Regions from separate parts of the Ruminococcus sp. AF17-22AC genome, predicted to be linked through region 2. Evidence: a T-box and tRNA genes for the amino acid it is inferred to sense, from the RefSeq annotation. Region 2 holds a T-box; the other regions hold tRNA genes.
What was found. The T-box of region 2 lies ahead of thrS (threonine--tRNA ligase). A T-box ahead of a tRNA ligase gene usually reads a tRNA of that ligase, here a tRNA-Thr.
Positions count from the first base shown of each region.

Region 1: it has a tRNA-Thr gene. The T-box ahead of thrS (threonine--tRNA ligase) is inferred to sense a tRNA for this amino acid. The anticodon was not compared.
Region 3: it has a tRNA-Thr gene. The T-box ahead of thrS (threonine--tRNA ligase) is inferred to sense a tRNA for this amino acid. The anticodon was not compared.

Region 1 covers NZ_QRXT01000001.1:95,756-106,153, reverse strand. Annotated here, with positions in the region: gene DWW86_RS00560 (ABC transporter permease) at 1-638, opposite strand, end outside; gene DWW86_RS00555 (ABC transporter ATP-binding protein) at 635-1,732, opposite strand; gene DWW86_RS00550 (amidohydrolase) at 1,772-3,085, opposite strand; tRNA gene DWW86_RS00545 (tRNA-Thr) at 3,289-3,361, shown strand; gene glgB (1,4-alpha-glucan branching enzyme) at 3,412-5,700, opposite strand; gene DWW86_RS00535 (carbohydrate kinase family protein) at 5,897-6,868, shown strand; gene DWW86_RS00530 (phosphoglycerate dehydrogenase) at 6,944-8,107, opposite strand; gene serC (3-phosphoserine/phosphohydroxythreonine transaminase) at 8,107-9,189, opposite strand; gene ilvB (biosynthetic-type acetolactate synthase large subunit) at 9,173-10,398, opposite strand, start outside.
Region 2 covers NZ_QRXT01000005.1:148,011-158,408, reverse strand. Annotated here, with positions in the region: gene DWW86_RS09365 (metal-sensing transcriptional repressor) at 1-39, shown strand, start outside; gene DWW86_RS09360 (Mrp/NBP35 family ATP-binding protein) at 55-891, shown strand; gene DWW86_RS09355 (LysR family transcriptional regulator) at 994-1,863, opposite strand; gene DWW86_RS09350 (phosphoribosylformylglycinamidine synthase) at 2,032-5,790, shown strand; T-box leader at 5,895-6,107, shown strand; gene thrS (threonine--tRNA ligase) at 6,262-8,223, shown strand; gene DWW86_RS09335 (sigma-E processing peptidase SpoIIGA) at 8,352-9,203, shown strand; gene sigE (RNA polymerase sporulation sigma factor SigE) at 9,237-9,947, shown strand; gene DWW86_RS09325 (N-acetylmuramoyl-L-alanine amidase) at 10,009-10,398, shown strand, end outside.
Region 3 covers NZ_QRXT01000002.1:387,982-398,379, reverse strand. Annotated here, with positions in the region: gene DWW86_RS05160 (HAD family hydrolase) at 1-226, opposite strand, end outside; gene DWW86_RS05155 (HAD family hydrolase) at 219-884, opposite strand; gene DWW86_RS05150 (Maf family protein) at 889-1,479, opposite strand; tRNA gene DWW86_RS05145 (tRNA-Thr) at 1,680-1,752, shown strand; gene DWW86_RS17295 (hypothetical protein) at 2,036-2,170, opposite strand; gene DWW86_RS05140 (glutamine--tRNA ligase/YqeY domain fusion protein) at 2,880-4,544, shown strand; gene DWW86_RS05135 (hypothetical protein) at 4,646-4,966, opposite strand; gene DWW86_RS05130 (sigma-70 family RNA polymerase sigma factor) at 5,036-5,644, opposite strand; gene rlmB (23S rRNA (guanosine(2251)-2'-O)-methyltransferase RlmB) at 5,658-6,401, opposite strand; gene DWW86_RS05120 (Mini-ribonuclease 3) at 6,398-6,823, opposite strand; gene cysS (cysteine--tRNA ligase) at 6,808-8,217, opposite strand; gene ispF (2-C-methyl-D-erythritol 2,4-cyclodiphosphate synthase) at 8,250-8,729, opposite strand; gene DWW86_RS05105 (iron-containing alcohol dehydrogenase) at 8,731-9,399, opposite strand; gene DWW86_RS05100 (serine hydrolase) at 9,537-10,398, opposite strand, start outside.

The sequences.
Region 1 (10,398 bases), on a different contig from region 2:
AGGATCACCCCGGATAAAAGCCCCGGAAGTGTCAGTTTAAAAGACACCGTCCAAAAAGCCTTCATCGGACTTGCGCCGAGATCTCTTGCTGCTTCTACAAGTGACCAGTCCAGTTTCTCTGCACTCGAGTATACAGAAAGGATCATAAACGGCAAAAGTACATAAGTCATACCGATTACGATTGCGGGATAACTGTACAAGATCCTCAGAGGCTTTTCAATCAGTCCCAGACTTTTTAATACGTGATTTAAAAGTCCTTTTGTCTGCAGGATTATCATCCATCCATAAAGACGTATCAGTGAATTTACCCAGAACGGCAGCATCAGAAAGATCATCGCACGTTTTTTCCATTTATCAGACAGCTTTGCCATAAAATATCCAAACGGATAACCGAGCAGACAAATGATGAGTGTACTGGTTACCGCCAGCTGAAAGGATCCTGTAAATGTCTTCATATATACCGGATCAAGGATTTTACGATAATTATCAAGGGTAAAAATCCATTCTACACCATGTCCTGCCTTCGGCTGTGCAAAACTTAAGGCAACCATATAAAGCAGAGGACCCGCAACAAAGATCAGCGTAAAAATATACAGTGGCAGGATCATCCAGACAGAGCCGGATTTCTGTTTTTTCATACTTCTGCCCCTCTTTCTGCTTCGTCCGGAAGATCAACCAGAACCGCATTTTCTGCTGCAAAGGAACAGGTTACTTTCTGTCCCGGCTCCACACCTGCATCAATGCCATGTCTGTTTGCAACAACTTCTGTTCCGTCTGCAAGTTTCAGTACCACACGAAGAAGACCACCTGCAAAACTTTTTTCAATAACTTCTGCCGGAAGGCCCTCTCCGCAGTTTTCATCAAAGATCAGATTTTCGCTTCGAACAGCCAGAGTAACTGGCTTACCCACCTTAAGTTCTCTGCCTTCAGATACAACAAGAACGCTGCCTCCGGCAATGGCAATCTTAAGGTCTGCACCTTCTCTTCCTTCCACTGTACCTTTCAGGATATTGGCATTTCCAACGAATGTCGCTACATAGCTCGTTTGGGGATGATTATAAATCTCATCCGGTGTTCCGATCTGCTCGAAAGTACCCTGATTCATAACTGCGATACGATCAGACATATTGATGGCCTCTTCCTGATCATGCGTGATATAGATAAAAGTAATACCAAGTTTTTTCTGTAATTTCTTCAGTTCAAGCTGCATGGCACGGCGAAGCTGGAGATCCAGAGCACCAAGAGGTTCATCGAGAAGAAGGACCTTCGGATTATTGACCAGTGCTCTTGCGATTGCCACACGCTGTCTCTGTCCTCCAGATAGCTCGGACGGCTTTCTTTTCTCAAATCCCGGAAGCTGCACGAGATCCAACATCTCCGATACACGTTTCTTAATCTCCGCTTTCGGTGTTTTTTTCAGTTTCAGTCCATATCCGATATTGTCTGCAACTGTCATATGCGGAAAGAGTGCATAATTCTGAAATACTGTATTGACATCACGCGCCTCCGGTGCCAGGCCGGTCACATCTCTGCCATCAAGGAATACTCTCCCGGAATCCGGTGTTTCAAGTCCTGCTATAATACGCAGTGTTGTCGTCTTTCCGCAGCCGGAAGATCCAAGGAGCGTGATAAACTCTCCTTTATCAATCGAAAGACTGATCTCCTTCAATACGGTCTCTTCTTTTGAAAACGACTTTTTTATCTCTTTTAATTCCAAACATTTTTCTGTCATTTTTCTTCTGTCTGTCCTCCTGCTGTTTTTCTTATTATATTAATCAGCCTTTTTCTCTGTGATTTTCTTTACATATTGTATGTAGCTGTCTTTATCAAAAAACGGTGTGTAGCTGTCTTTGATTTCTTTTGCCTTTTCTCCGCCATTTCGAAGGAGCTTATATGCAGTCAGTGCCAGAAGCTTCGCCGGCAAAATATAAGCTTTTTCCGGATCGGTGATCTTAAAGTCAGCCCCGTGTAGTTTACCTTCAAATCCTTTAAAAGTAAAATTAACGATCGGAAGAAGGTGACTCAGATCCCCTACATCGGTACAGGCATTATTGAAATCGCCTTTTTGTACTGTGCGATAATCGAGTCCCAGATCATTTGCCGCCTCAATCAGCGCTTCATCTGCCTCACGAGGAAGAATCGGCATATAGCCTTGAAGGACTTCTCTTTCTATTTTCCCACCAAAAGCATAGGCTGAGCCGGCATACGCACGGTTTACCATCTCCATAACCTGCTCGATCCGCTCCAATGATGCCGCACGTACCTTCGTCTCAATGACTGCCTCATCCGGCACACTGTTGATCACATCGCCTGCCTTACGGATCACATTGTGAAGTCTCACATGATCTTCCTCCCGGAAAGTCTCTCTCATCAGCCCCATCATCTGGATTGCACTGGTCGTGATGCTTAAGGCATTTACTCCATTCCACGGATCAATCGCCCCATGTGCTGCCTTTCCCCGTACTGTCACTTGCTCTGCCGTATAGCCGTTGCATGGAGGATTTCCAAGGTAAAAATCTTCTTTTACCGGGACCATATGCACATGTGTCGTAAGTGCAATATCTGTATCATCAAATACCCCTGTTCGGATCATCTCACTCTTACCACAACAAAATTCGATTCCTTTTTCTTTCAGGCGGGTACGCTTATCTGCATCAATATATTCTTCTGCCGGAACCGCAAGAAAATTCACATTGCCATCCAGCTCTTCCTGTATTTCCGGATCAGCCATTGCAATCGCGCAGCCGATCATCGCTGCCATCTGTGCATGGTGTCCGCAGGCATGAGCAACCCCGGTCTGTCTGTCAGCCATCGGATGAGAATGGCATCCGATCGCATCCAGCTCGCCAATCACAGTCAGCGTCGGACCGTCTTTTCGCCTCGTCTCACCTTTTACCCCGGTAAAGGCAAGGTTCTCTGTCAATTTATAACCGAGAGATTTCAAAAACTCTGCCGTTTTTCCGGCCGTCCGTACTTCTTCAAACCCTGGCTCCGGATGTGCAGCAATATCCTCTGCAAATGCAATAATCTGTTCTCTGTGCGCATCTATTCGTTCGAGAATACATTTCTCGGTTTCATCTATCATTCAACTCATCTCCCTCTGTAGATGCTTCTCATTTCGCAACGCTTTTATGAGTTAATACGTTATATAAATAATATATTCATATTCTCCTATCATAACATAAATTTTACTCATTGCAAGCACTGAAAAAAATGCATGCCCACTGAAAAACTTTTTCTTGCAATTTTGCTGAAATACGGTATAATATATTTTGTGTCTAAACATAAGCTGAAATAGCTCAGTTGGTAGAGCACTTCACTCGTAATGAAGGGGTCGTGGGTTCGAGTCCCATTTTCAGCTTTATTTTTTTTCCAAAAACAGCCGCCAGTTTCAAACTGACGGCTGTTTTATTATACTGCAATATCTTTTTTTATGTTCTTTTTCGCTGTTGTTTTTTGGGCTGTTGTTGTCTTTTTTGCCGGTATTTTCTTCGCAGCAACCTTCTTTGCGGCTGCTTTCTTTGTGCTGTCTTTCTTCGCGGCTGCTTTTCGGGTTGTTTTCTTTGCTGTTTCCGGCTTCTTCGCAGCTACTGCAAGCTTCTCTGGTTTCTTTCCCGGTGTGCAGGAAAATACAGCTACACCAAGTGCCGGGATCTTAAATGTAACAGAATACTCTCTCTCATCGCACTCTGCCTGCTTGCAGGTCTTTGCACGCAGATTAACGATTCCCTGTCCGCCATATTCTTTGCGGTCACTGTTGAAGATTTCTTTATATTTTCCATAGAAAGGAACTCCCACCTGATAATTTTCATATGGAACTGCCGCAAAGTTGCAAACTGCCAGAAGTGTTTCATCCGGGTTTTCCGTCTTACGAAGGAATGTCAGGACATTTTCTTCATATTTCATAAGCTGGATCCATTCAAATCCCTCATAATCACCATCCATCTGATACATAGCCGGCTGTGAAACGTACAGTTCATTCAGATCATGAATAAATTTCTGAAGTTCTTCCGGTGCTTCTTTATCCGGTGCCATCATCTTACATCCCGGATGAAGCATCATATAAGAATATGCCGCACGGATCTGACTCATCTTTTGCGCATTATCCCCAGGAAGTTTCGCCATAAAGCTTTCCTGGTCGCCGGTCTGGCGGCTTCCAAGTGGAAGCACAAAGTGCTCACAGTACGTGTACAGCATAGACAATGTCAGCTGGTCATGGACATACTGGCGCTCAATCGGATCTTTGGACAGATAATTCAGGAAATCTCCTGCCCAGTTGTTGTTCCATTTATAAGAAAAACCAATATTATCATCCTCCACGCTTCCTGTCAGTTCTGACCAGAGACCGTCCTCCTGCGCGATAGTCATCGTTCCCGGCAGTTTTTTCTGCAGTATGGAATTCAGATGTTTCAGAAATTCTACTGCTTCAAGATTTTCATTTGTTCCGTAGATATTCGGTCTCCACTGTCCATATTCTCTGCCAAAATCAAGATACAGCATAGAATCGACATCGTCCAGTCTCAGACCATCTGCATGATAAAATTCCATCCAGTAAAACGCATTGGAAAGAAGGAAATCCTTAACCATAGGGCTGTCAAAATTAAATAACAGAGTTCCCCACATCGGATGAATTGCCATGGACGGATCTGGATTTTCATAAAGCGGTGTACCGTCAAAAAGTTCGAGTCCACCTTCCTCACGTGGGAAGTGTGACGGTGTCCAGTCCAGAATTACACCGATATTCTCTTTGTGAAGTGCATTGACAAGCTGCTGAAAATCTTCCGGCATTCCGAACCGACGATCCGGTGCATAGTAAGCAAAGGTGCTGTACTCTCCGGAATCCTCATTCAGATATTCCATCACCGGATGAAGTTCCACATGGGTATATTTCAGTTTTTTTACATAATCGACCAGTTCCTGCGCATTTTCCCAGGCGGTCAGGCTTGTCTCATAAATAGATACCGGCTGATGACGGTCTTTATATTTCTCACGTGCATCCATCCACGTAGCATCATCCCACACATAATTACGCAGGTCTTTGACAACAGATGCAGATGCCGGCGGGAGTTCCGTACATACTGCATACGGATCCGATTTCAGTTGGATCGTACCACCTTTTAGTTTCATTTCGTATTTATAAACTGCACCATCCCCAACTCCGGGAATAAACAGCTCGTAGATTCCTGACATCGGCATACGGTGCATCATATGGCATCTGCCATCCCAGTTATTAAAGTCTCCGACTACACTGACACGAAGTGCATTCGGTGCCCATACAGCAAAGCTGGTTCCTGTCACTCCGTCTATCTCTTTCGGATGCGCTCCCAGTTTTTCATATGCATGGTAATACACACCGGCACAGAAAGCCTTTTCTTCGTCCTCGGTAATCTGTACAGGAAATGCATATGGATCTGCCACCGTACGGACTTCTTTGCTTTTCGTGATACGGTACTGGTATGACGGAATCTTGCGCATAGGAAGCATTACTGCAAAATATCCCGCCTCATCCTGTTTTTCCATCGTGTAAGTCTTTGTATCTACAAGTACTTCCACACTGTCTGCATCCGGAAAGAATCCCTGTACCAATACTCCATCGGCTGTCATTCGCGGTGCCATCAGATCACGCGGTGCTGCCTCTTCCCCGTAAACAACCGCTTCAATCTCCGGCCAATCCATATATTTATATACTTTGCTTTCCATAAAGTCCCTCCTGTCTCTATTTCATCAGGATTTTCTCCTGAATTGCAATCCTCTGTTTTAGTTTAGCATTTTTTTTGTAAAAAATAAAGAAAAGAACGAAATTAGTTTGACAAAACAACCTTACTACGATAAATTGATGATAGTATCTTTCTTTCTAAAAAGAAAAACTACAGTTACTTAAGGAGGTTTTAATCCTATGGAAAAAAAACAGTTTGATGTAACAGCTCTCGGTGAGCTGCTGATCGACTTTACAGAAAATGGAGAAAGTTCTCAGGGAAATCCTCTGATGGAAGCCAATCCGGGCGGTGCACCCTGCAACGTACTTGCCATGCTGGAGCGTCTTGGCAAAAAAACAGCTTTCATCGGCAAAGTCGGTAAAGATATGTTTGGTAATCAGTTAAAATCGGCGGTGGAGGAAGTCGGTATCGATACGCGTAATCTGATTCTTGACGAAAACTACCACACAACACTCGCTTTCGTTCATACATATCCGGACGGTGACCGCGACTTTTCTTTCTACCGTGATCCGGGTGCCGATATGATGCTTACAAAAGAGGAAGTACAGAGAGATCTGATCCAGTCCTCCCGTATTTTCCATTTCGGTACACTTTCTTCAACTCATGAAGGTGTGCGCGCGGCTACACGCCATGCCATCGAACTAGCAAAAGATGCCGGATGCATCATCACTTTTGATCCAAATCTGCGTCCGCCACTCTGGAAATCTCTGGATGATGCAAAAGCAGAGATTGAATATGGCATGTCCAAATGCGACGTCTTAAAAATTTCCGATAACGAAGTGGAATTTATGTGCGGAACCACAGACTACGACAAAGGCGCTGCCATGATTCAGGAAAAATACAACATTCCACTTATTCTTGTCACTATGGGAAAAGACGGAAGCCGTGCTTATTATAAAAATATGCGTGTAGAAGTTGCTCCGTTCCTTCAGGAAAACACGATTGAAACGACCGGCGCAGGCGATACCTTCTGCGCAAGCACTTTAAATTATGTACTTGACCACGGCCTTGAGGATCTGACCGAAGAAAACTTAAAAGAACTGCTTACCTTTGCAAACGCTGCTGCTTCTCTGATCACCACACGTAAAGGTGCTCTGAGAGTCATGCCGACACGCGAAGAAGTCGAAAACTTTATTGCAAGCCGTAAGTAAAACTTATATAGACAGCAAAAAAGCCCCGGACAATTATGTCCGGGACTTTTTATGGCTACGGGGTACTCCTCTTGATTATTTGATCACACGTACTTTGGATACACCTTCGATTGCTCTCAGTTCATCCAGTGCCTCTTTGGATGCTGCACTTTCCAGATCAATGATGGTATATGCATATCCGCCACGGCTCTTGTTGGTCATGTCGGCAATGTTCAGACCTTCACTTCCGAGAATCTTTGTGAACTGACTGATCATGTTCGGGATATTTTTGTGAGCAATGGTAATACGTCCGACTGCTACACAGGTTCCCATATCGCAGTTCGGGAAGTTTACAGAGTTTTTGATATTTCCGTTTTCAAGGAAATCTCTTACTTCTTTCACTGCCATTACTGCACAGTTTTCTTCGGATTCCTCTGTAGATGCACCAAGATGTGGTGTTACAAGGATTCCCTGTCTTCCTGCAACCAGCGGGTTTGCAAAGTCTGTTACATATTTCTTAACCTTTCCGCTGTCAAGTGCTTCGATCAATGCTTCTTCATCTACAAGAAGATCTCTCGCAAAGTTCAAAAGTACAACACCGTCTTTCATCTTTGTGAAAGCCTCTCTGTCTATCATCTTGCGAGTATTATCGGTAAGCGGTACATGGATGGTGATGTAATCGCACTGGCTGTAGATCTCATCCAGAGATTTGCTGTGTTTGATGGTTCTGGAAAGGTTCCACGCTGCATCAATGGAGATAAAAGGGTCATATCCGTAAACTTCCATACCAAGATGTGTTGCAGAGTTTGCAACCATGGCTCCGATTGCACCGAGACCGATGATACCAAGCTTTTTACCGCTGATCTCGCATCCTGCAAACTGTTTTTTCTGTTTTTCAGCCAGTTTGTCGATATGTTCTTTATCTTCTTCATGTGCTACCCATTCGATGCCGCCAACGATATCACGTGAAGCAAGAAGCATACCTGCAAGGACAAGCTCTTTGACTCCGTTTGCATTTGCTCCCGGTGTATTAAATACAACAATACCTTTTTCTGCACACGCGTCAACAGGAATGTTGTTGACACCAGCACCTGCACGTGCGATGACTTTGACATGCTCCGGAAGTTCCATGTCATGCATTTTTGCACTTCTTACCAAAACTGCATCGGCATTGTTCAGGTCTTCTGTCTGTTTGTATTCTTCTCCAAATAGTCCGAGACCTGTCTGGGAAATTGGATTGAGGCATTTATACTGGAACATTATGCATTTTCCTCCTCGAATTTTTTCATGAATGCAACGAGAGCTTCTACGCCTTCTTTTGGCATTGCATTATAGATACTTGCACGCATACCGCCTACTGTTCTGTGTCCTTTGAGGTTTACAAGACCTGCTGCCTTTGCTTCTTTTACGAATTTGGCATCCATGTCTTTGTCACCTGTAACAAAAGGAACGTTCATCAGAGAACGGGAAGCCGGCTCTACTGTGCCTTTGAAGAGTTTGCTCTGATCAAGGAAATTATAGAGAATTTTTGCTTTCTCAATATTTCTTCTCTGCATTTCTTCCAGACCGCCCATAGCTTTCAGCCATTTGAAGACTTTGCCACATACATAAATGCAGTAAGCATTCGGGGTATTGTAAAGGGAGCCTGCATCTGCATGCGTTTTGTATGTAAGCATGGTTGGTGTTCCCGGAAGAACATCCTCTGTGATGAGGTCTTCACGGATGATCGCGATAACCATACCTGCAGGTCCGATATTTTTCTGAACGCCACCATAGATAATGCCATATTTGCTTACATCTACAGGCTCAGATAAGAAGCAGGAAGAAACATCTGCTACCAGAGTTTTGCCTTTTGTGTTCGGAAGTGTTTTGAATTTTGTTCCGTAAATTGTATTATTTTCACAAATGTATACATAATCTGCATCCGGGCTGATCGGAAGATTGCTGCAGTCCGGAATATAGGAGAAGGTTTTGTCCTCGGAAGATGCAATTTTGTTTACTTTTCCGTATTTCTGTGCTTCCTGGTAAGCTTTTTTGGCCCACTGACCGGTAACGATATAGTCAGCAACTCCATTTTTCATAAGGTTCATCGGAATCATGGCAAACTGCTGTGATGCACCGCCCTGAAGGAATAATACCTTATAGTTGTCCGGAATGTTCATCAGATCTCTTAAATCCTGCTCTGCATCATCAATGATTTTCTGGAACTCAGGGCTTCTGTGACTCATTTCCATAACGGACATGCCGCTTCCCTGGTAATCCATCATTTCTGCTGCGACTTCTTTCAGCACAGGTTCCGGCAGTACGGCCGGTCCTGCAGAAAAATTATACACTCTGCTCATTGTTCTTCATATCCTCCTCGTCAAATACATCATTAAGACTTGCACCTGCCGGCACCATCGGGAACACGCTGAGATCCTGATCGATCCAGCAGTCCAGTACCACAGGTCCTTCTGTAGCCAGCGCCTCGCGGATCGCCGGTTCTACTTCTTCCATCTTCGTAACACGGATTGCCTTCGCACCCATGCCCTCAGATATTTTCACAAAATCCACTGCGTCGTCAAGAACGGTATGTGAATATCTGTGGTCATAGAATAAGGTCTGCCACTGACGAACCATACCAAGTACATGATTGTTCAAAACAATCTGTAACAGCTGTTTACGGCATCGTACTGCGGTTGCGATCTCATTCATATTCATTCGAAAACAGCCGTCTCCTGCAATGTTGACCACTGTTTTGTCCGGCCTGCCCATTTTTGCGCCGATTGCAGCTCCAAGTCCGTATCCCATTGTTCCGAGACCACCGGAAGTCAGGAAAGTACGTGGTTCTTTGTACTTGAAGTACTGTGCAGCCCACATCTGATGCTGACCGACATCTGTTGAAATAATTGCATCGCCATTGGTGATTTCATAAAGTTTCTCTATAATGTATGGTCCGGTAAGCTGTGAATGATCATAATTCAGTGGATATTTTGCTTTCATCTCCTGAATATGTTCGATCCACTCCGGATGCTTTTCTTCCGGAATCATTTCCAGAAGTCTGCGGAGAACTTCTCTTACATCTCCGATCACAGACGCATCTACCACAACATTCTTATTGATTTCTGCCGCATCAACATCAATCTGAAGAATCTTTGCCTGATTTGCAAAAGTCTTCGCATTACCTGTTACACGATCACTGAAACGAGCGCCGAGTACGATCAGAAGGTCGCACTGTGTCACGCCAAGGTCGGAAGTCTTTGTTCCATGCATACCAAGCATACCGGTATACAGAGGATCTTCTCCTGAAAACGCTCCCTTACCCATCAGACTGTCGCAAACCGGTGCCTGAATCTTGTGCGCCAGTTCACTGATTTCTTTTGATGCTCCGGAAATAACAGAACCGCCTCCGACAAAGATATACGGTTTCTGTGCTTCCTCGATCATCTGTGCTGCAACCTCAAGGTCTTCTTTGCGAATCGTCTCGACTTCTCGATTAATCGTAGCCGGACGGCGAACGGAATACTCATAAGTGGCTGCTGTCACGTCTTTTGTTACATCTACCAGTACCG
Region 2 (10,398 bases):
AAAGAACTGGAACGGGCAATCGACAGATTTATGAAATAAAGGAGTAACAATAAAATGGCAAAAGAATGCAGTAACAGCTCATGCAGCAAATCAAGCTGCGAAGGATGTGCAAGCAAAGGCAAGAGCGAGCCACAGAATTTTCTTGCACCGGCAAATATTTTTTCTGATATAAAACATGTGATCGGTGTTGTCAGCGGTAAGGGAGGCGTAGGTAAATCCTTCGTGACAGGTTCCCTTGCAAACGCAATGGCAGCAAAAGGTTATAAAGTAGGTATTCTGGATGCAGACATCACCGGGCCGTCCATCCCGAAGATGTATGGTCTTACAGGTGCGGCTCAGGCGGATGACAACGGTATCTATCCGATGGAGACTGCCAACGGTATTAAGGTAATGTCTATCAACCTGCTTCTTCCTACAGAAGACACTCCGGTCATCTGGAGAGGACCGGTCCTTGCAAACATGGTCAAACAGTTCTGGACCGATGTTGTATGGGACAAGATTGACTATCTCTTTGTAGATATGCCTCCGGGAACAGGTGATGTACCGCTTACAGTATTTCAGTCACTTCCGATCGACGGAATCGTGATCGTAAGTTCCCCACAGGATCTTGTAAAGATGATCGTAAAGAAAGCATACAACATGGCTGAAATGATGAAGATTCCGGTGCTTGGAATTGTTGAGAACTACAGCTATGTAAAATGTCCGGACTGTGGTAAATCAATCAAGATCTTTGGTGAAAGTCACATCGATGAGATTGCAGCAGAGCTGAAGGTACCGGTTGTAGGCAAGATGCCGATCGATATGGATTATGCTTCCAGGGCTGACAGCGGAGCATTTGATCAGATCAACAACGAATATATCGCGAAGGCAGTCGAAGTAATGCCAGAGTAAATAAATGCCCGACAGAGGCGGAGAAAATCTGAATTTCAGATAAACTCCGTCGGCTGCCGGGCCTTTTACATTATAAAAAATTATTCTGCAATCATCCGGAAGTTACAATATTTCAAGAAATCTTTCCGCTGCCTGTGAAAGCGGCTGACCGTCATGGTAGATAAGTACAAGCTGTCTGGGGGAAAGGCCACTGATAAGTGAGATCGGTTTTAGGGAATCATCGGGCGAGAGCATATAATCCGGAATAAAGGCAATGCCGAGTCCGATGCGGGCGAGATCCATCAGAAGGTCGTTGCTGTTGAGTTCGACTTCCGGCAGCAGGTTTAACCCCTGAGAGGCAAACGCCTGATGAAGGTATTCGCTGGTCGTACTCTTGCCGGACAGCATCAGAATCGGATACTCAAGCAGAGTATTCATCTCACGGGGCACGTCATTTAAAGGAAAATATTCAGGATTTCCTACAAAAATATCCTGAAATTCTTTTAAGACACGGATCTGTATATGATTGCCGAGACGTGAATTCGGAAAATTGCAGACGATCAGATCGACCTGGCCTTTTTCCAGAAGTTCCACACAGCCGATCGAAGTGCTGTTGGTAACTTTGATTCGGACATCAGGGAATGCCTGATGAAACTGCTGAAGGTAACTGATCAGATAATAACGGCAGATCGTGTCACTGGCACCGATACGGAGCTGTCCCTTCAGCATATTGTCACCGGAAAGCAGGGATTCTCCCTCGACGAGCATCTGCAAAGCCGGTTTGACATGCTGCAGAAGAAGTTCTCCTTCCGGTGTGAGGAGGACTTTTTTTGTGCTTCGGATAAAAAGTGTGTGATTCAGTTTTTTTTCAAGTGTTTTGATCGACTGGCTCACGGCAGACTGAGAAATAAAAAGTTGACGGGATGCCTCCGAAAAACTTAAAGAAGTGGCAACATAATAAAAAACTTTGTAGAGTTCAAGATTGATGTCCATAGGAACCTCCTGATTGATAAGATTGAGTAATAAAAAATATAAGATATATTAATTTTACTAATGATATTTGTTATGATACTATATATTTTGAAGCAGCACAAGTGTGTCTGCGTCACAAATAATATATAACTATAAGACAAACACATATCTGAAAGGAGTTTCTTACTTATGAGTAACGTAAGACGCGTTTATGTAGAAAAGAAACCAGCCTATGCAGTACAGGCAAAAGAATTAAAACACGAGATCAGCAGTTATCTCGGAATCAAATCCGTATCAAATGTCAGAGTGCTGATTCGCTATGACGTAGAAAATATTTCAGATGAAGTTTTTGAAAAAGCATGCAGAACCGTGTTTGCAGAGCCGCCGGTAGATGATCTTTATCTTGAGAAATTCGAGGCATCCGAAGAAGCAAAGATTTTTTCTGTAGAATATCTTCCGGGCCAGTTTGATCAGAGAGCTGACTCTGCAGTCCAGTGTGTACAGTTCCTGGAAGGGGATGCACAGCCGATCATCCGCTCTGCAACTACTTATGTAATAGAAGGACATATAACAGCCGAAGAATTTGATGCCATCAAACATCACTGCATCAACCCGGTAGATTCCCGTGAGACAGGCCTCGAGAAACCAGAGACACTGGTTACTGTATTCCCGGAGCCGGAAGATGTCAAGATCTTTGACGGATTTAAAGATATGCCGGAAGAAGAACTCAAAGCACTGTATGATTCTCTGAATCTTGCAATGACTTTCAAGGATTTCCAGCACATCCAGAATTACTTTAAAAACGAAGAAAAACGTGATCCGTCTATGACAGAGATCCGTGTACTTGATACATACTGGTCCGATCACTGCCGCCATACCACATTCTCCACAGAGCTTACCGATGTGAAGTTTGATGAGGGCGACTACAAAGAACCAATCGTAAAGACTTATGAAAAATATCTTGCAGACAGAGAAGTCCTTTACAAAGATCGTGATGACAAATTTGTCTGCCTGATGGATCTTGCCCTGATGGCAATGAAAAAACTGAAATCTGAAGGGAAACTTGCAGATCAGGAAGAATCTGATGAGATCAATGCCTGCAGTATCGTTGTTCCGGTTGATGTGGACGGCAAAGAAGAAGAGTGGCTGATCAACTTCAAGAATGAGACACACAACCATCCGACCGAGATCGAACCATTCGGTGGTGCGGCAACCTGCCTTGGTGGTGCTATTCGTGACCCGCTTTCCGGACGTACTTATGTATATCAGGCAATGCGTGTGACCGGTGCAGCTGATCCGACAGTATCCGTAAAAGAAACTCTTAAAGGAAAACTTCCGCAGAAAAAACTGGTCAGAGGTGCAGCTCATGGCTACAGCTCTTATGGTAACCAGATCGGTCTTGCTACCGGTTATGTAAAAGAAGTCTATCATCCGGATTATGTTGCAAAACGTATGGAGATCGGTGCTGTTATGGGTGCAGCTCCGAGACGTGCTGTTATCCGTGAAAATTCCGATCCGGGAGATATTATTATCCTGCTCGGCGGACGTACAGGCCGTGATGGTATTGGTGGTGCAACCGGTTCCTCAAAAGTACATACAGAGGCATCTATCGAAGTCTGCGGTGCAGAAGTACAGAAAGGTAATGCACCGACAGAACGTAAGATCCAGCGTATGTTCAGACGTGAAGAAGTCAGTCATATCATTAAGAAATGTAACGACTTTGGTGCCGGCGGTGTATCCGTTGCCATCGGAGAACTGGCAGCAGGTCTTCGTGTAGATCTTGATAAAGTTCCGAAAAAATATGCCGGTCTTGATGGTACAGAGATTGCAATCTCTGAATCTCAGGAACGTATGGCAGTTGTCGTAGATCCAAAAGATGTTGACAAATTCCTTGGCTTTGCAAACGAAGAAAACCTCGAAGCAATCCCGGTTGCAGTCGTTACCGAGGAGCCACGCCTTGTTCTTACATGGAGAGGCAAAGAAATCGTAAATATTTCCCGTGCATTCCTTGACACTAATGGAGCACATCAGGAAACAACAGTAGAGGTTGAGATTCCGAACAAGGAAGGAAACCTCTTCGAAGAAAGACCAGACGTTGCCAATGTTAAGGCAAAATGGCTGGAGACACTTGCTGACCTCAATGTATGCTCCCAGAAAGGTCTTGTCGAAATGTTCGACGGTTCTATCGGTGCAGGAAGCGTATTTATGCCATACGGCGGTCAGTATCAGCTTACAGAGACTCAGAGTATGGTTGCTAAAGTTCCGGTACAGAACGGAAAGACTGATACAGTTACCATGATGAGCTACGGCTTTGACCCATATCTCTCATCCTGGAGTCCATATCACGGAGCTGCTTATGCAGTAACAGAATCTGTAGCAAGAATCGTGGCTACAGGTGGTGATTACAAGAAGATCCGCTTCACATTCCAGGAATACTTCCGTCGTATGACCGAAGATCCAAAGAGATGGAGTCAGCCATTCTCTGCACTCCTTGGTGCTTATGCGGCACAGATGGGATTTGGCCTTCCGTCCATCGGTGGTAAAGACAGTATGTCCGGTACCTTTAATGAGATTGATGTACCTCCGACACTTGTTTCCTTTGCAGTTGATGTAGCTAAGATCCAGGATGTGATCACTCCTGAACTCAAAAAAGCAGGAAACAAACTTGTATGGCTCCGTGCACCGCGTGATCAGTATGATCTGCCGGATTACGCAGGAATCATGGATCAGTACGAAAAACTCCATAACGATATCCAGAACGGCAAAGTTGTTTCTGCCTATGCACTGGATCGCCACGGTATTGCAGCAGCTGTTTCCAAGATGGCATTTGGTAACGCATTTGGTGTAAAGATCGAGCATAATCTGGATCCGAGAGATTTCTTTGCTCCGGGATTTGGTGACATTATCATGGAAGTTCCGGCAGACAAAGTTGGAGAACTTTCCATTACCTATACACTGATCGGTGAAGTTACCGAGGATGGCAAATTCTCCTACGGAGATACCGTGATCACTGAGGCAGAAGCTGTAGAAGCATGGAAAGGAACTCTGGAAAGAGTCTTCAAGACAGTTTCCGGTGAAGAAAATGAAAAACCGGCAAAAGATGAGCTGTACCATGCAGAAAACATTTATGTATGCAAACACAAAGTTGCAAAACCGCGTGTATTTATTCCGGTATTCCCAGGAACTAACTGCGAATACGACAGCACACGTGCATTTGAGAGAGCCGGCGCAGAAGTGGATGTCAAAGTATTCAAGAACCTGACAGCAGAAGATATCCATGATTCTGTAGAACTCTTTGAGAAAGCAATTGATCAGGCACAGATCATTATGTTCCCAGGAGGATTCTCCGCAGGTGATGAACCGGATGGTTCTGCAAAATTCTTTGCAACTGCATTCCAGAATGCAAAGATCAAAGAAGCCGTTATGAAACTGATTAATGAGAGAGACGGCCTTGCACTTGGTATCTGTAATGGTTTCCAGGCACTCATCAAACTTGGCCTTGTACCGTATGGTGAGATCTGCGGACAGAAAGAGGATTCTCCGACACTGACCTTCAACACCATCGGACGTCATATCTCAAAGATGGTTTACACCAAGGTTGTAAGCAACAAGTCTCCATGGCTTCAGAAAGCACAGCTCGGCGGTGTATACTGTAACCCGGCATCCCACGGAGAGGGACGTTTTGTTGCCAACGATGAATGGCTTGCAAAACTCTTTGCCAACGGACAGGTTGCAACTCAGTATGTAACTCCGAATGGAAACTTAAGTGCAGACGAAGAATGGAATGTCAATGGTTCCTACATGAACATCGAAGGTATCACAAGTCCTGACGGACGTATCCTCGGTAAGATGGCACACAGCGAGCGTCGTGGCGATGGAGTGGCTGTCAATATTTATGGAGAGCAGGATATTAAGATCTTTGAATCCGGTGTAGAGTACTTTAAATAATCGCAGGTGAGCTATAGTCAGATTATGTAATATTGGTCTGACCAAAAAGTGAAATCACCCATTGACAAATGGAAAGCATGTGGATATAATGGGTAACAGAATAAAGAAACACGTTGAAGAGAAGAGTAAACTGTGGAATGTTCCAGAGAGAGATACGCATGCTGAGAGTATTTTAACAGGAAGCAGTCGAAGACCATCTCCGAGTGACCCTAATACGGTCCGGTGATTCCGTTATCATCTTATAAGAGTGGCTGGATCTGCCTTATGACAGACGCAGCAAGCAGGGTGGAACCGCGAGTAGATTATTCGTCCCTTACAGTACATAAAGTGTATTGTAAGGGACTTTTTTGTGTAATAGAAAATTACTCCGTAATGTTCCTATTACACAAAAACGTTGATAAAATAAAGAAATCCATTCGTCCCTGTGGAAAAACTTACAAATTTATTCAAACACAAAAGGAGTTCAAAACTATGATCATCACATTAAAAGACGGATCAAAAAAAGAGTATTCAGAAGCAAAATCCGTAATCGACATTGCTTATGACATCAGCGAAGGTCTTGCACGTGCTGCATGTGCCGGAGAAGTAAACGGAGAAGTTGTAGATCTTCGTACAGTACTTGACAGTGACTGTGAACTGAACATTCTCACAGCAAAAGATGAAAAAGGGCTTGCTGTTCTTCGTCACACAGCATCTCATGTACTTGCGCAGGCTGTACAGAACTTATATCCGGAAGCAAAGGTTGCTATCGGACCGTCTATTGATACAGGATTTTATTATGACTTTGCTCACGAACCATTCTCTCGTGAAGACCTTGATGCAATCGAAAAAGAAATGAAGAAGATCATCAAGAAAGGTGCAAAGATCGAGCGCTTTACAAAATCCAGAGAAGATGCGATTGCATATTTCAAAGAGAAAAACGAACCTTATAAAGTAGAACTGATCGAAGATCTTCCGGAAGGAGAAGAAATTTCCTTCTATTCACAGGGAGACTGGACAGATCTCTGTGCCGGACCACACCTGATGAGTGTAAAAGGTGTAAAAGCATTTAAACTTCTTTCTTCTTCCAGTGCTTACTGGAGAGGCAGCGAAAAGAATGCAATGCTGACTCGTATTTACGGAACAGCATATGCTACAAAAGATGAACTGAAAGAACATCTGGAGCAGATGGAAGAAGCCAAGAAACGTGACCATAACAAACTTGGCCGTGAGATGAAAATCTTTACAACTGTAGATGTTATCGGACAGGGCCTTCCTCTGATCATGCCAAACGGTGTTATCATGATGCAGGAACTGCAGAGATGGATCGAAGATGAAGAGACAAAACGTGGTTATGTAAGAACAAAGACACCTCTTATGGCAAAAAGTGATCTGTACAAGATTTCCGGACACTGGGATCATTACAAAGACGGCATGTTTGTTCTGGGTGATGAAGAGACAGACAAAGAGGTATTTGCACTTCGTCCTATGACATGTCCGTTCCAGTATTATGTATACAAAGCAGAACAGCACAGTTACCGTGACCTGCCGCTGCGTTACGGTGAGACATCCACACTGTTCCGTAATGAGGATTCCGGTGAGATGCATGGTCTGACACGAGTTCGTCAGTTTACTATTTCCGAAGGACATTTGATTGTAAGACCTGACCAGATGGTCAAAGAATTCAAAGACTGTATTGCACTTGCACAGTACTGTCTGCAGGTTCTGGGTGTCGAAGAAGATGTAACGTATCATCTTTCCAAATGGGATCCGAACAACAGAGAAAAATATATCGGTGAGCCGGAAGTATGGGAAGAGACAGAACGACATATCCGTCAGATGCTCGAAGAACTGAACATCCCGTTTACAGAGGATGTCGGAGAAGCTGCATTCTACGGACCGAAAGTTGATATCAACGCAAAGAACGTATACGGAAAAGAAGATACTATGATTACAATTCAGTGGGATGCACTTCTTGCTGAACAGTTTGATATGTATTATATCGATGAAAACGGGGATAAGAAACGTCCGTGCATCATTCACCGTACGTCTATGGGATGCTATGAGAGAACTCTGGCATGGCTGATCGAAAAATATGCAGGTATGTTCCCGACATGGCTCTGCCCGGAACAGGTACGTGTGATTCCAATCTCCGAAAAGTTCAATGCTTATGCTGACAAGGTAGAAGCACAGATGAAAGAAGAAGGAATCCGCTGCTCTGTTGACAGACGTTCCGAAAAAATGGGTTACAAGATCCGTGAAGCACGTCTTGAGAGAGTACCGTACATGTTGGTTGTTGGTGCAAAAGAAGAGGAAGAGGGCAAAGTTTCCGTAAGAAGCCGTTACCTCGGTGATGAAGGAATGAAAGACCTCGGAGATTTCATGAGCGCGATCAAAGAAGAAATCAAAAACAAAACGATTCGTAAGATCGAGGTACAGGAAGAGAATAAATAATCTGTCGAACGGACACGAGAAATTCTTGCCATACGACACGCGGTTTTGACAAAATCCGCACCCCCTGTCACCTATAATGAGTTCACTTACCAAAGTGAAGGATTTATAGGCTGCAGGGGGCTTTTTTTATGTATCAGAATGTATACATAGATGCTGTATTTGCGGCAAACTTTCTGATGGATTATATTCTTCTGCGACTGACCGGATTTTTTATAAGAGAAGGCAGGAACAGATGCCGTTGTCTTATGGCAGCGGCAGGCGGAGCGCTTTTTTCAAGTATCAGTCTCTGTATACCGGCAGAACAGATTCCACGAATGTGGGGCATTGTAGAGATTTTCTGTGCGGCAGGAATGCTGATACTTGCATACAGGATCCGGTCCTGGAAAAGACTTGCAATGGCGGTTCTGATATTTTATGTGCTTGCATTCTTGAGCGGTGGGATCTGGACGGAAGTGATGGGAAATATCCGAACGACCGGAGTGATTTTTGTATTGTGTGCGTTTGGAACCTATCTGGGAATCAGTCTTCTGATTCGAATCCTGGACAGCGCAGAACATATACGAAGCGGCTCTTATCCGGTAGTGCTTAAATATCAGGGAAAGGAGATGAGTACAGAAGGATTTCTTGATACAGGAAATCATCTCCTGGATCCGATAAGTGGAACACCGGTGTCTGTCGCATCGTGGAAATGTATGAAGATACTTTTTTCGGAAGATCTGACAGAAAGACTTGCAGGCCTGCAGGAAAAGCCTGAGAAAATAAAAAGTACGGAGATAGCCGGGCTTAAGCCACACTATCTGTCCTGCCGGACCGTGGGACGGGGAGAGCGGCTGCTTCTGGCTGTGACACTGGAGGAACTTTGTATTCAGATCCAAGGGAATACGGTTCATATAAAAGAGCCGGTTGTCGCACTGTCACCGGAACCTTTTGCTTTGGGAAAAGAATACGAAGTATTACTGAATTCCAGATTATTGCATTAGGAGGGGCAGGATATGAGCAGATCGGCAGCAGGGATGGATTATAGTCCGTTTCAGGTTTTTCAGAAATTAGTTCTTTCAAGATCGAGGGGACTGTATTATATCGGAGGGAGTGATGTCTTACCGGCACCACTGGAACCCAAGAGAGAAGCTTACGTGATCAGTAAGCTTAAAACAGAACAGGAACAGGAGGCAAGATCCCTGCTGATCGAGCATAACTTAAGGCTTGTGGTGTACATCGCGAAGAAATTTGACAATACGGGAGTCGGAGTTGAGGATTTGATCTCAATTGGTACGATCGGGCTTATCAAAGCAATCAATACATTTAATCCGGTCAAAAATATTAAACTTGCGACATATGCTTCACGTTGTATAGAAAACGAGATCCTTATGTACCTGCGACGCAACAGTAAGACAAGAATGGAGGTTTCGATTGATGAACCGCTGAATGTAGACTGGGATGGCAATGAACTTCTTCTGTCGGACATTCTTGGAACAGATGAAGATGTGATTTCAAGACGACTGGAGGACGAAGTAGAGATTACGCTGCTTGCAAAAGCAATCAATAAATTAAGTCCGAGGGAACAGACAATCATCCGTCTGCGATTTGGACTGAATAATGCGGAAGGAAAGGAAAAAACGCAGAAAGAGGTTGCGGATCTTCTGGGAATCTCACAGTCATATATTTCGAGGCTGGAAAAGCGGATCATGAAACGCCTGAAAAAAGAAATAGTAAAATACGAGTAAGGTGTTAGGCGAAAAACTCCGTGCATATACATAAAAATAAAAGATGCAGAGGTGTAACTGCATGAAAAAATACAGAATCGAACTGACAATGGCCTGTCTGCTGCTGGTATGTTTTTACCTGTTATCCAGACAGGCCGCTGTTATTTCCGTCAATCAGGCAGAAACGACGAAGGGGGAAGCCGGGCCGCTGATTCTTGTTGATGCGGGACATGGCGGAAGCGATCCGGGAATGATCGGCATGGGAGGACTGGAAGAGAAAGGTATCAATCTTTCAATTTCGCTGTTCCTTCGGGATACACTTGAAAAATCCGGATATTCAGTCATCATGACAAGGGAAGAGGACAAAGGCCTGTATGACAGTGGGGCGGCGAATAAAAAAGTACAGGATATGCAGCGTCGGGTTACAATGATTCAGGAACATGCACCGGTGCTTTCTGTCAGCATTCACCAG
Region 3 (10,398 bases), on a different contig from region 2:
TTTCATGATAAACTGCCAGCCCACCATTTTCACAGATAAAAGCCATATCATCTGCTACCGGAGCAAACATTTTTTTCATGTTGGCATATTGGCGTCCACTTGCAGCTACAAAAAGTATCCCTAACTCTTTTAACTGTCTGATCAGTGGAAAAATATCCTCTGGAAGGCCCTGCGCACCTTTCATTAATAACGTTCCATCCAGGTCACTCGCAACCAACTTAATCATTTTTCCATTCCTCACATATCTTCAGTAAATCCTGCGGTTTTTCTGCAATTACTTCTGCACCGTTACTTTCAAGTTCCCGGCGGTCGCGGAATCCCCATAGTACCCCTACCGTATGCATCTTGGCTGCATTTCCGGTTTCCATGTCTGTTTTGGTATCTCCCACATACATACATTCTGACGGTGTCACTCCAAACTCCTGTGCTGCCTTTAACGGGCCATCCGGTGCAGGTTTTCTGCGTATCGCATCGCTCTGTCCAATCACAAGATCAAAATATCCGTCAAACATCTGTGAAATTACTTTTACTGCTGCCACATGTGGTTTATTTGAGCAGACTGCCAGCTTCATTCCATGACTTTTCAATTTTTTCAGTGTTTCCATAATTCCATCATATGGAACAACCTTATATAGTGGATCTGCATCAAATTTCTCTCTGTAGAGGCTTCGACACTTATCATAATGTGTCAGTTCCGGATCACCTGCATCTTTCAGGCATCGCCTGATCAGCATATCTGCACCTTCACCGCTGTAATATTTAAAATTTTGCACCGGCTGCGGTGTCAGTTCCATTTTTTCCAGAATCTCATTTGCCACATATGCCATGGATTCTAATGTATTTGCAAGCGTTCCATCGAGATCAAAAATACATGCTTTTATCATCTGTTTATCCTCTTAACTCAATTCCCAGTTTCTTCATTTCATAAAAAAGTCTTCCGACCGGAAGACCGACTACATTGGTGTAGTCGCCTTGAATTTCCTTTACATAGATGCCGAAGCTTCCCTGAATCCCGTAACTTCCAGCTTTGTCCATTGGTTCCCCGCTCTTTATATATGTACGAATTTCTTCATCTGTCACCGGATAAAAAGTAACATCCGTGCGTTCTGCGAAAGAATGTTTCTCCCATTCTCCGTACTTTTTGACCAGGGCTGTCACACCGGTATATACCTGATGTGTATTTCCCTGCAGCATCTTCAATGTTTCAAATGCATCCTGCTCATCTGACGGTTTGCCCAGAATTTTATTCATATAAGAAACAATGGTATCTGCTCCAATGATCACTGTACCATCTTCAAATTCAAACTTCGAAGCAATCTCCGCCGCCTTCAGGGCAGATAATTCACAGACAATCTCATCCGGATTTTCTGCTGTGATTTTTTCTTCGCCTTCCGATACACATATCTGAAAAATAACACCTGCCGCCGCAAGCAGTTCACGTCGCCTCGGTGATGCAGATGCAAGTATGATTTTTCTCATAAAGATCTTCCTTTTCATTTTTTACTTCGGTAACAGTATACCCTGTCCCTCAAAATCGTGCAACCGCGAAAAACAATTTTCATATTTTGATCACATTCCCTATTATATGGAATAAAATTTAAAATTACCTGTTGACAGTATATTGTTTTTCTGATATTATAATCAACTGTGAGCGGTAAATTGCCCTCAAATATGTAAATGCTGCTGTGGCTCAGTCGGTAGAGCGTCGCCTTGGTAAGGCGGAGGTCACGGGTTCGATTCCCGTCAGCAGCTTTATTTTTTTGCCTATTTTAAAGGGTTTTCGGATGTTTCGGTATCAAATAGTAGTCAAAATAGTAATCAAAACATGTGTTCACCCTATTTTAGGCATTTTCTGTGCCTGAAAATCTGGAATATTACTCAAAATTTCTTTCTTCCGATCAATGGATTTTCTTTTTTTATGATAAATAGAATATTCCAAGCTTTTTTTAATCTAAGTACCTTTCCAGATATTCAGTATATACCGGAAATTCATCTTCAGTAAAAACAACCTCTTCCGGCTCCTTAATGATTTTTTTTAAGACGGAATCAGAGGTATCTTCCCGAACATAGCCTGAACCATCGGCATTGACAGGTTTAATCCGTCAGTAAAATCCTGCATGGTTCTCTGTCCTGCAACTTTATATTCTCCACTTGCTTCATCCAGTTCCATTTTTGTGGCAGCAGTGCGACATCAGCTAAAAAACAGCACTCGTTATGTATATTTATTCTGACAATGTGCAGTATCGTTTTAAAGATTCATTTAAGCGTTATTCAATTATTTGAAGAAATTAATTTTTAAAATTGTACCTTCATTTTTTAGCATTTTTCTGCAAACAAAAAGTTGACGTTTATCCCTGATACTGCAAAGGATTTTCGTCAACTTTTCTGCTTCATAAAAAGTAACATTTCATCCCCGTATCAGCACAAGACGTTCCATTTTATTCCAACTTATGATATACTAATAACGTTACCACCCCTAGACAGGTAAAGGAAGGGGGTGAACATAGTTGGAATACATAATTTCATTTTTAATCGCTGTTACGGCTGGTGTGGTTTGCCACCTCATCAACAAATGGTTAGACAAGCGGTAGTCGGTAACTAGCCTATGGATTTAAGCCTTCCATACCCAAAATAGGAATAGAGAACCCCAGTGCTGCAACACTGGGGTTCTCGTTTTGTCGTCCATAGTTGGAACATAATTCATTTTTGCCTATTGGCATTATAACATATGTGTTTCCGTAAAGCAATATACCTGATCTCAATAATTTTATGATCTGTTCTAACTTTTTTTCTTTTCTATATTTTTCTCAGGAAATCTTTTAAATTCCACATTTTTATGATATGATTAACCTTTAAAGAACCATTCAGGAGGGAAAGAGATGGATAACGAAACCGTTTCTAAAAATTTTATTGAAAACATCATTGACAAGGATCTGGCTGATGGCGTTTACGACACTGTCCACACCCGCTTTCCACCGGAACCTAATGGATACCTCCATATCGGACATGCCAAATCCATTCTTTTAAATTACGGACTTGCCAAAGAATACAACGGCAAGTTTAATATGCGTTTTGATGATACCAACCCTACAAAAGAAAAAAGTGAATTTGTAGAATCTATCAAAGCAGATATCAAATGGCTCGGTGCTGACTGGGAGGACAGACTTTTCTTCGCTTCCGATTATTTCGGTCAGATGTATGAAGCAGCGATCAAGCTGATCAAAAAAGGCAAGGCTTATGTCTGTGACCTGACTGCTGACGAGATCCGCCAGTATCGTGGTACTCTGACAGAGCCTGGTAAAGAAAGCCCGTACCGTAACCGTTCCGTAGAAGAAAACCTTCAGCTTTTTGAGGAAATGAAAGAAGGCAAATATGCCGATGGAGAAAAAGTTCTCCGTGCAAAGATCGACATGGCATCTCCGAATATGAACATGCGTGATCCGGTCATCTATCGTGTGGCTCATATGACTCACCACAGGACCGGCGATACATGGTGCATTTATCCGATGTACGACTTCGCCCATCCGATTGAAGATGCAATCGAGGGTATAACACATTCTATCTGTACACTTGAATTCGAAGATCACCGTCCACTGTATGACTGGGTAGTACGTGAGCTTGAATATCCGCAGCCACCGAAACAGATTGAATTTGCAAAGCTTTACCTTACAAATGTCGTAACAGGCAAACGTTACATCAAGAAGCTGGTCGAAGACGGCATCGTAGACGGATGGGATGATCCTCGTCTTGTTTCCATCGCCGCACTGCGTAGACGTGGTTTCACTCCGGAATCCATCAAAATGTTTGTAGATCTCTGTGGTGTCTCCAAAGCAAACAGCTCTGTAGATTACGCAATGCTTGAGTACTGCATTCGTGAAGACCTCAAATTAAAACGTCCTCGTATGATGGCTGTCATGGATCCGGTCAAACTTGTGATCGACAATTATCCAGAAGGACAGGTAGAATATCTGGATGCTCCGAACAACATGGAAAACGAAGCTCTCGGAACCCGTAAGATTCCATTCAGTGGTGAACTTTATATCGAACGCGACGATTTCATGATCGACCCGCCGCGTAAATACAAGAGACTGTTCCTCGGTACAGAAGTTCGTCTGATGAACGCATACTTTGTTACCTGTACCGGTTATGAAGCAGATGATGACGGCACTGTACGTGTTGTACACTGTACTTACGATCCGGCTACCAAAGGCGGTAACGCTCCGGACGGACGTAAAGTAAAAGGTACAATTCACTGGGTAGAAGCTACCAACGCAAAAGAGGCAACTGTACGTCTTTATGAAAACATCGTAGATGAAGAAAAAGGCGTATACAATAAAGAAGATGGATCCCTGAACGTAAATCCGAACTCCCTTACAACCGTTACCGCTTACGTAGAGCCGGCGCTTATGGAAGCCAAAGGCTACGACAGCTATCAATTCGTAAGAAACGGATTCTATTGTGCAGATATCCATGATTCCAAAGAAGGTGCACCGGTATTTAACCGTATTGTATCCCTTAAGAGTTCTTTCCGTCTTCCGAAATAATTCTTTCGGAAATGAATGATGCAACAAACAAGAGGCAGGTCAATCGACCTGCCTCTTGTTATCTTCATAGTTCTTATTATTAAACTGAACCGGATTCAGTTTTATTCTTCTTCCTGTTCTTCTTTCTCTTCTTTGATTGCTTCTTCTACTGCATGCTCGGCATCTGCTGTTTCAGCAGTTTCTTCTACAGCCTTTTCTACAGCATCTTCAGCCTCATCCCATGCTTCAAAAGCTTCTGATGTTTCTTTCTTTTCTTCAGACTTTGATGTTTCTTCTTCGGTCTCATCCTCGAAATCTTCATCAAAATCCTCGAAATCATCCAGCGGGTCTTTGCGGAATGCAAGTGCCGCGATTGCTCCTGCTGCTGCGGCAGCAACTGCTCCGACTGCTACAAATCCCCAATATTTATTAATCTTTGCCATAATTTCGTATCTCCTTTCATATACAGAAACCATCTATCCGATACTCTGAATAATGTTAGTGTTATTTTACTACTTTTGTATCAAAAAAGGAAGAGAAAAATTGCGAATCTTACCTCGGATACGCTGCAGCGCATTGTCGATGGATTTCGGTGTTTTGCCCATGATCTCCGCAATCTTTACGTAGCCGTATCCTTTCATATAATAATCCAGCACTTTATTTTCCATCGGACTTAAGGCCTTGCTGATCTTCAGTTCCAGATTTCTTGTACTTTCCTGATCAATCACAATAGATTCCGGGTCTTCTGTGCGGGAATCCCACGAGCCTTCCAGATGCTCAGATTCTTCCTCATTGCTAAGCGAAATATACGTATTCAGCGGAAGATGTTTCTGCCTGTTTGAATTCTGTACCGCACTGTAAAGCTGCCGGTCAATACATAAACCTGCAAATGTCTGAAAAGACGCCTCCCGATCCGGCTGGTAATTCTGGATTGCCTTAAAAAGTCCGATCATTCCCTCCTGAATCAAGTCGTCTGTTTCTCCTCCGATTAAAAACATGGCTCTTGCCTTTTTGCGAACAAACTCCTTGTATTTTTCCATCAGATAATCAGATATTTCCATCTCTCCCTGTCGCAGTCTGAAAATCAGTTCTTCGTCGCTGTACTGATCGTAACGGCTCATTCTGTTTCCCCTTTTATTTGCTGCTTTTTACCAGTCTCTGTCTTACAATTTCATAAGCAAGGACTCCTGCTGCCACAGAAGCATTCAGCGAATCAATGTCTCCCTTCATCGGTATGGATGCTGTGAAATCACATGCTTCGCGTACCAGACGGCTGACACCTTCTCCCTCATTTCCGATCACAAGACCCATCGGTCCTGTCAGATCCAGATCATACATGATTTCTCCACCCATATCTGCACAGACAAACCAGATGCCTTTTTCTTTCAGTTCTTCAATCGTTCTTACAATATTTGTTACCTTCGCAACCGGTGTATAATTTATTGCACCTGCAGAAGTTTTTGCTACAGTAGATGTCAAACCTACTGCACGTCTCTTCGAAATGATAACGCCATGTGCACCGGCAAGATTCGCAGTACGGATGATTGCACCAAGATTGTGCGGATCCTCTACATTGTCCAGAAGAATCAAAAATGGGGCTTCACCTTTTTCTTCTGCTCGGGCAAGGATCTCATCCACTGTACTGTACTCATACGCTGCAACCTGCGCGATCACACCCTGATGTGCTTTTGTCTCACTGAGCTGATCCAGGCGTTCTTTTGACACGTAGTTGATGATTGTATCGGTCTTGCGTGCTTCTCTTGCAATCGTACGCACCGGTCCGTCCTGACATCCGTCAAGGATAAAAAGCTTGTCCACGCATTTTCCGGAACGGAAAGCTTCCAATACCGCATTGCGTCCTTCTATCTGTTCACTCATAAAATGTCCTCTCCGATTCCCATACGGATCAAAGTGAGCATCCGTGTGTAATCCTCTTTTAAATATAAATAGCCCATCAGCGCCTCAAAACCGGTCGCCCGACGATAATCTGCCATTGTTGCATGTTTTGCCATCGTCGGAGAATGTGCATTCCGTCCTCTCCGGTAAACACTCAATTCTTCCGGTGTCAGTTTCTCCTCGATCACTTCCATGATTGCAGACTGCGCCCCGGCTTTTACCAGACTGCTTGCTTTCTTATGGAGACGATTTACCGGGCAGTTGCCTTTCTTAACAAGAATTGTCCGGATGACCAGTTCATAAACTCCATCCCCTATATACGCCAGAGTCAGCGGAGAATAGCTCCGCAGATCCTGATCTTCCAGATGAAACAACTCTTTCAGCTGCATCAGATTCGTTTCCATTTTACACCCTCACGAGTATCTTTCAGTTCGATTCCTTTATCAAGAAGTAATCCTCTGATCTCATCTGCCCTCGCGAAATCTTTTGCCTTTCTGGCTGCCTGACGTTCGGCGATCAGATTCTCGATTTCTTCATCAAGGATATCGTCTTTTTTGTCAAGGATCAGACCGAGAACATCACAAAGTTTTGTCATCACTTCAAGAGTATATGCAGCAAACTCTGCAGAACTTCCTTCCTGAACATTTGTATTCGCAAATTTGACAAGTTCAAATACTGCTGCAAGTGCATCTGCTGTGTTGAAATCATCATCCATTGCCTCTTCAAACTTTGTTATAAATCCAGCTTCTTCCTGCATCATCTGCTTTTCATCCTCAGATGCTTCCTGTACAGAAGCTGCTGTCTGACGGTCACGGAGTCTTGCTGCCGCATCTGTGATTCGCTCCAGCGCGTTCTTGGAAGATTCCATCAGATCTGCGCTGAAATTGAGCGGGCTTCTGTAATGTGCATTCAACATAAAGAAACGAAGCACCTGCAGATCATACTGCTCACCGATCTGGCGGACAGTACGGAAGTTTCCAAGAGATTTGGACATCTTACGGTTGTCGATGTTCAGGAATGCATTATGCATCCAGTATTTTGCAAAAGGAACTCCATTGCAGCATTCACTCTGTGCGATCTCATTTTCGTGATGTGGAAAAACAAGATCCTCTCCGCCTGCGTGAATGTCAATTTCTTCCCCGAGATATTTCCTGGACATAACAGAGCACTCGATATGCCATCCCGGTCTTCCGTCGCACCATGGGGATTTCCAGAATGGTTCACCTTCTTTCTTCGGTTTCCAGAGTACGAAATCAAGCGGATCTTCTTTCTGGTCTTCACCAGATACCTGCAGAGAACGGAAGCCGGACTGCAGATCGTCCAGATTCTTATGTGATAATTTGCCGTATTCTTTGAATTTCTTTACACGGAAATATACGGTACCATCAGCAACCGGATAAGCATATCCCTTGTCAATCAGTGTCTGGATCATATCGATCATTCCGTCGATTTCCTGTGTTGCCAGCGGATGAGTTGTTGCCGGTTTTACATTCATGCCGGCCATATCTTTCTTGCATTCTGCAATGTAGCGCTGTGAGATTTCTTCAGAGCTTACACCTTCTTCGATTGCCTTTTTGATGATCTTGTCATCAACATCTGTAAAGTTGGATACATAGTTTACTTCGTATCCTTTGTATTCCAGATAACGGCGTACGGTATCAAAAATGATCATCGGTCTCGCATTTCCGATGTGGATCAGGTTGTATACCGTCGGTCCGCATACATACATCCGTACCTTGCCTTCTTCCAGTGGTACAAATTCTTCTTTTCTGCGTGACATTGTATTAAAAAGCTTCATATCTCTTTCCTCCGATATTATTTTAAGCTGAATCAGTTCTGTATTTCTGTAAGCAGGCAGATTGCCTGAGAAGAAATCCCCTCTCCGCTTCCCGTAAAACCAAGTCCTTCTTCTGTCGTTGCCTTTACGTTGATCTTTGATTCCGGAATGCCAAGCGCTTCCGCCATGTTTTTACGCATCTGCAGGATATGTGGTGCCATCTTTGGTTTCTGTGCAATGATCGTTGCATCGATATTTCCGACTTCATAGCCATGTTCGCGCAAAAGACCTGCCACATGCACCAGAAGCTTCACACTTGAGATTCCCTTGTATGCCTGATCTGTGTCCGGAAAATGTTTCCCGATATCGCCAAGTGCCGCAGCACCAAGCAGGGCATCCATCACTGCATGAATCAGTACATCCGCATCCGAATGTCCCAGAAGTCCCTTCTCCCACGGAATATCCACTCCGCCAAGGATCAGTTTCCTTCCTTCTGTCAGTTTGTGTACATCATATCCCATTCCAACTCTCATATTATTCTCCTTCTGCCTGACCGGAAAACCCGGATTTAATCAGTGCATACATCAGTTTTTCACAGGCTTCCGGATCACCCTCTTCGATGAGGGACAGGGATATTTTGTCATCCGAAAGTTCTGCTGCTCCGGCGGCATTAAGCCCTGCCGGTGCGTTTGCAAATATGTCCGTGTCCGCATACAACGCTACAGGCACTGCTGCCGGCACTTCTTCCTCTATTCCATTAAAAATCATAACTGCCGTCGTAGATACGAATCCGTCACCACTTGCTGCTGTAGGCACAGAAACAAAAGGAATTTTGTACTGAGAAGCCACATAACGGCTGATGTCATGGATCGTACCAGAACCTACCGCAAGGATCAGATCAATATCCTCATCCATATAGTTCTCAACGATCTCTACTGCATGCTGGTCAGCTTTCAGATCATCTGCATCCAACACCAGAACCTGACATCGGTCATAAATATCTTCCATGATTTCTTCTGTTGCCTTACAGGTATTTGTGTCACAGATCAGAAGCGGAGATATGTATTCCTTCAGGAATCCCTCTGACATAGCTTCCTCAAGCGCATTTACCGCTCCCGGTTCAATTAAAATTTCCTCTACTTCTACAAGGTGATTCTTCCCGCACCCACGAGGTCGGGCAAAGTCATCCGTATCGACTCGCATTTATTTCTCTCCTCCTGCATTTAATGTGTGATGCTGTCATATTTTCTCAGAGCAGCATACAAAAAACCTATTTTATACAATCCGTTATTATACATGATTCTGTATAAAAAATCAACGCGGACAGCTCCGATAACTGCCTACAGATTCAAATAATTATAAACAACTTTTGAGATTGACCGGATATTTGCAATTGCATTTGCACTGCTCTCGGACATCACACACAAAATATAGGTAGTCTTCGGTCCATAGACAATTGCAATATCATGCTGCTCTTCATCCGTTTCTCCGGTTTTGTTGGCAGTCTTTACATCTTCCGGAACACCCTCCGGGATCTTCGTTGTATTTTCCTGGTTCAGAAGCAGATTCAGCATTTCTTCTGAAGCTTCTTTGCTGACACATTCCCCTTTGTATATCCGTTCGAGCAGTTTGCCACAGTCCTTCACAGTCGTCATATTATGTCCGCCAAGACTCAGTTTCTGGGACGAAGAAGGATGCAGCGTATTTTGATATGTAGTTTCTGTATAGCCTTCTTTTTCCAGATATTTGTTTACCAGTTCTGCTCCATCCAGAAAATCATGTTTTTCAGACTGGAGTCTTCCAAGTTCATTACAGGATTCATTGTCACTGACTGTGATCATATTCCACAGAAGAGTATCTACCTTATCCTTCACCTTTGCGTTGTCTTTGTCCGTTTTCATCAGAGCTGCTTCGTGTTCCAGAACGGTATCCATATCCTCATATGTTTTCGCCATCACAAAAGCTTTGATAAGACTTGCCGAATAAATCTGTGTATCATTCAGTACTATTTCTTCATCCGTATTGAGATCTTTGACATAAACGCTCCATATACCATCATATCCACTCAGCATAGATGTAAGCTGTGGCTCCAGTGTATCCATCCCAAGCTCATCAAGTCCGGTTACTTTTCCCGTCGCATCCACCGGAAAACCATCCTCAGTCACTCCGGATTCCTGAAGCAGTGCCCCATTCGGTCCTCCG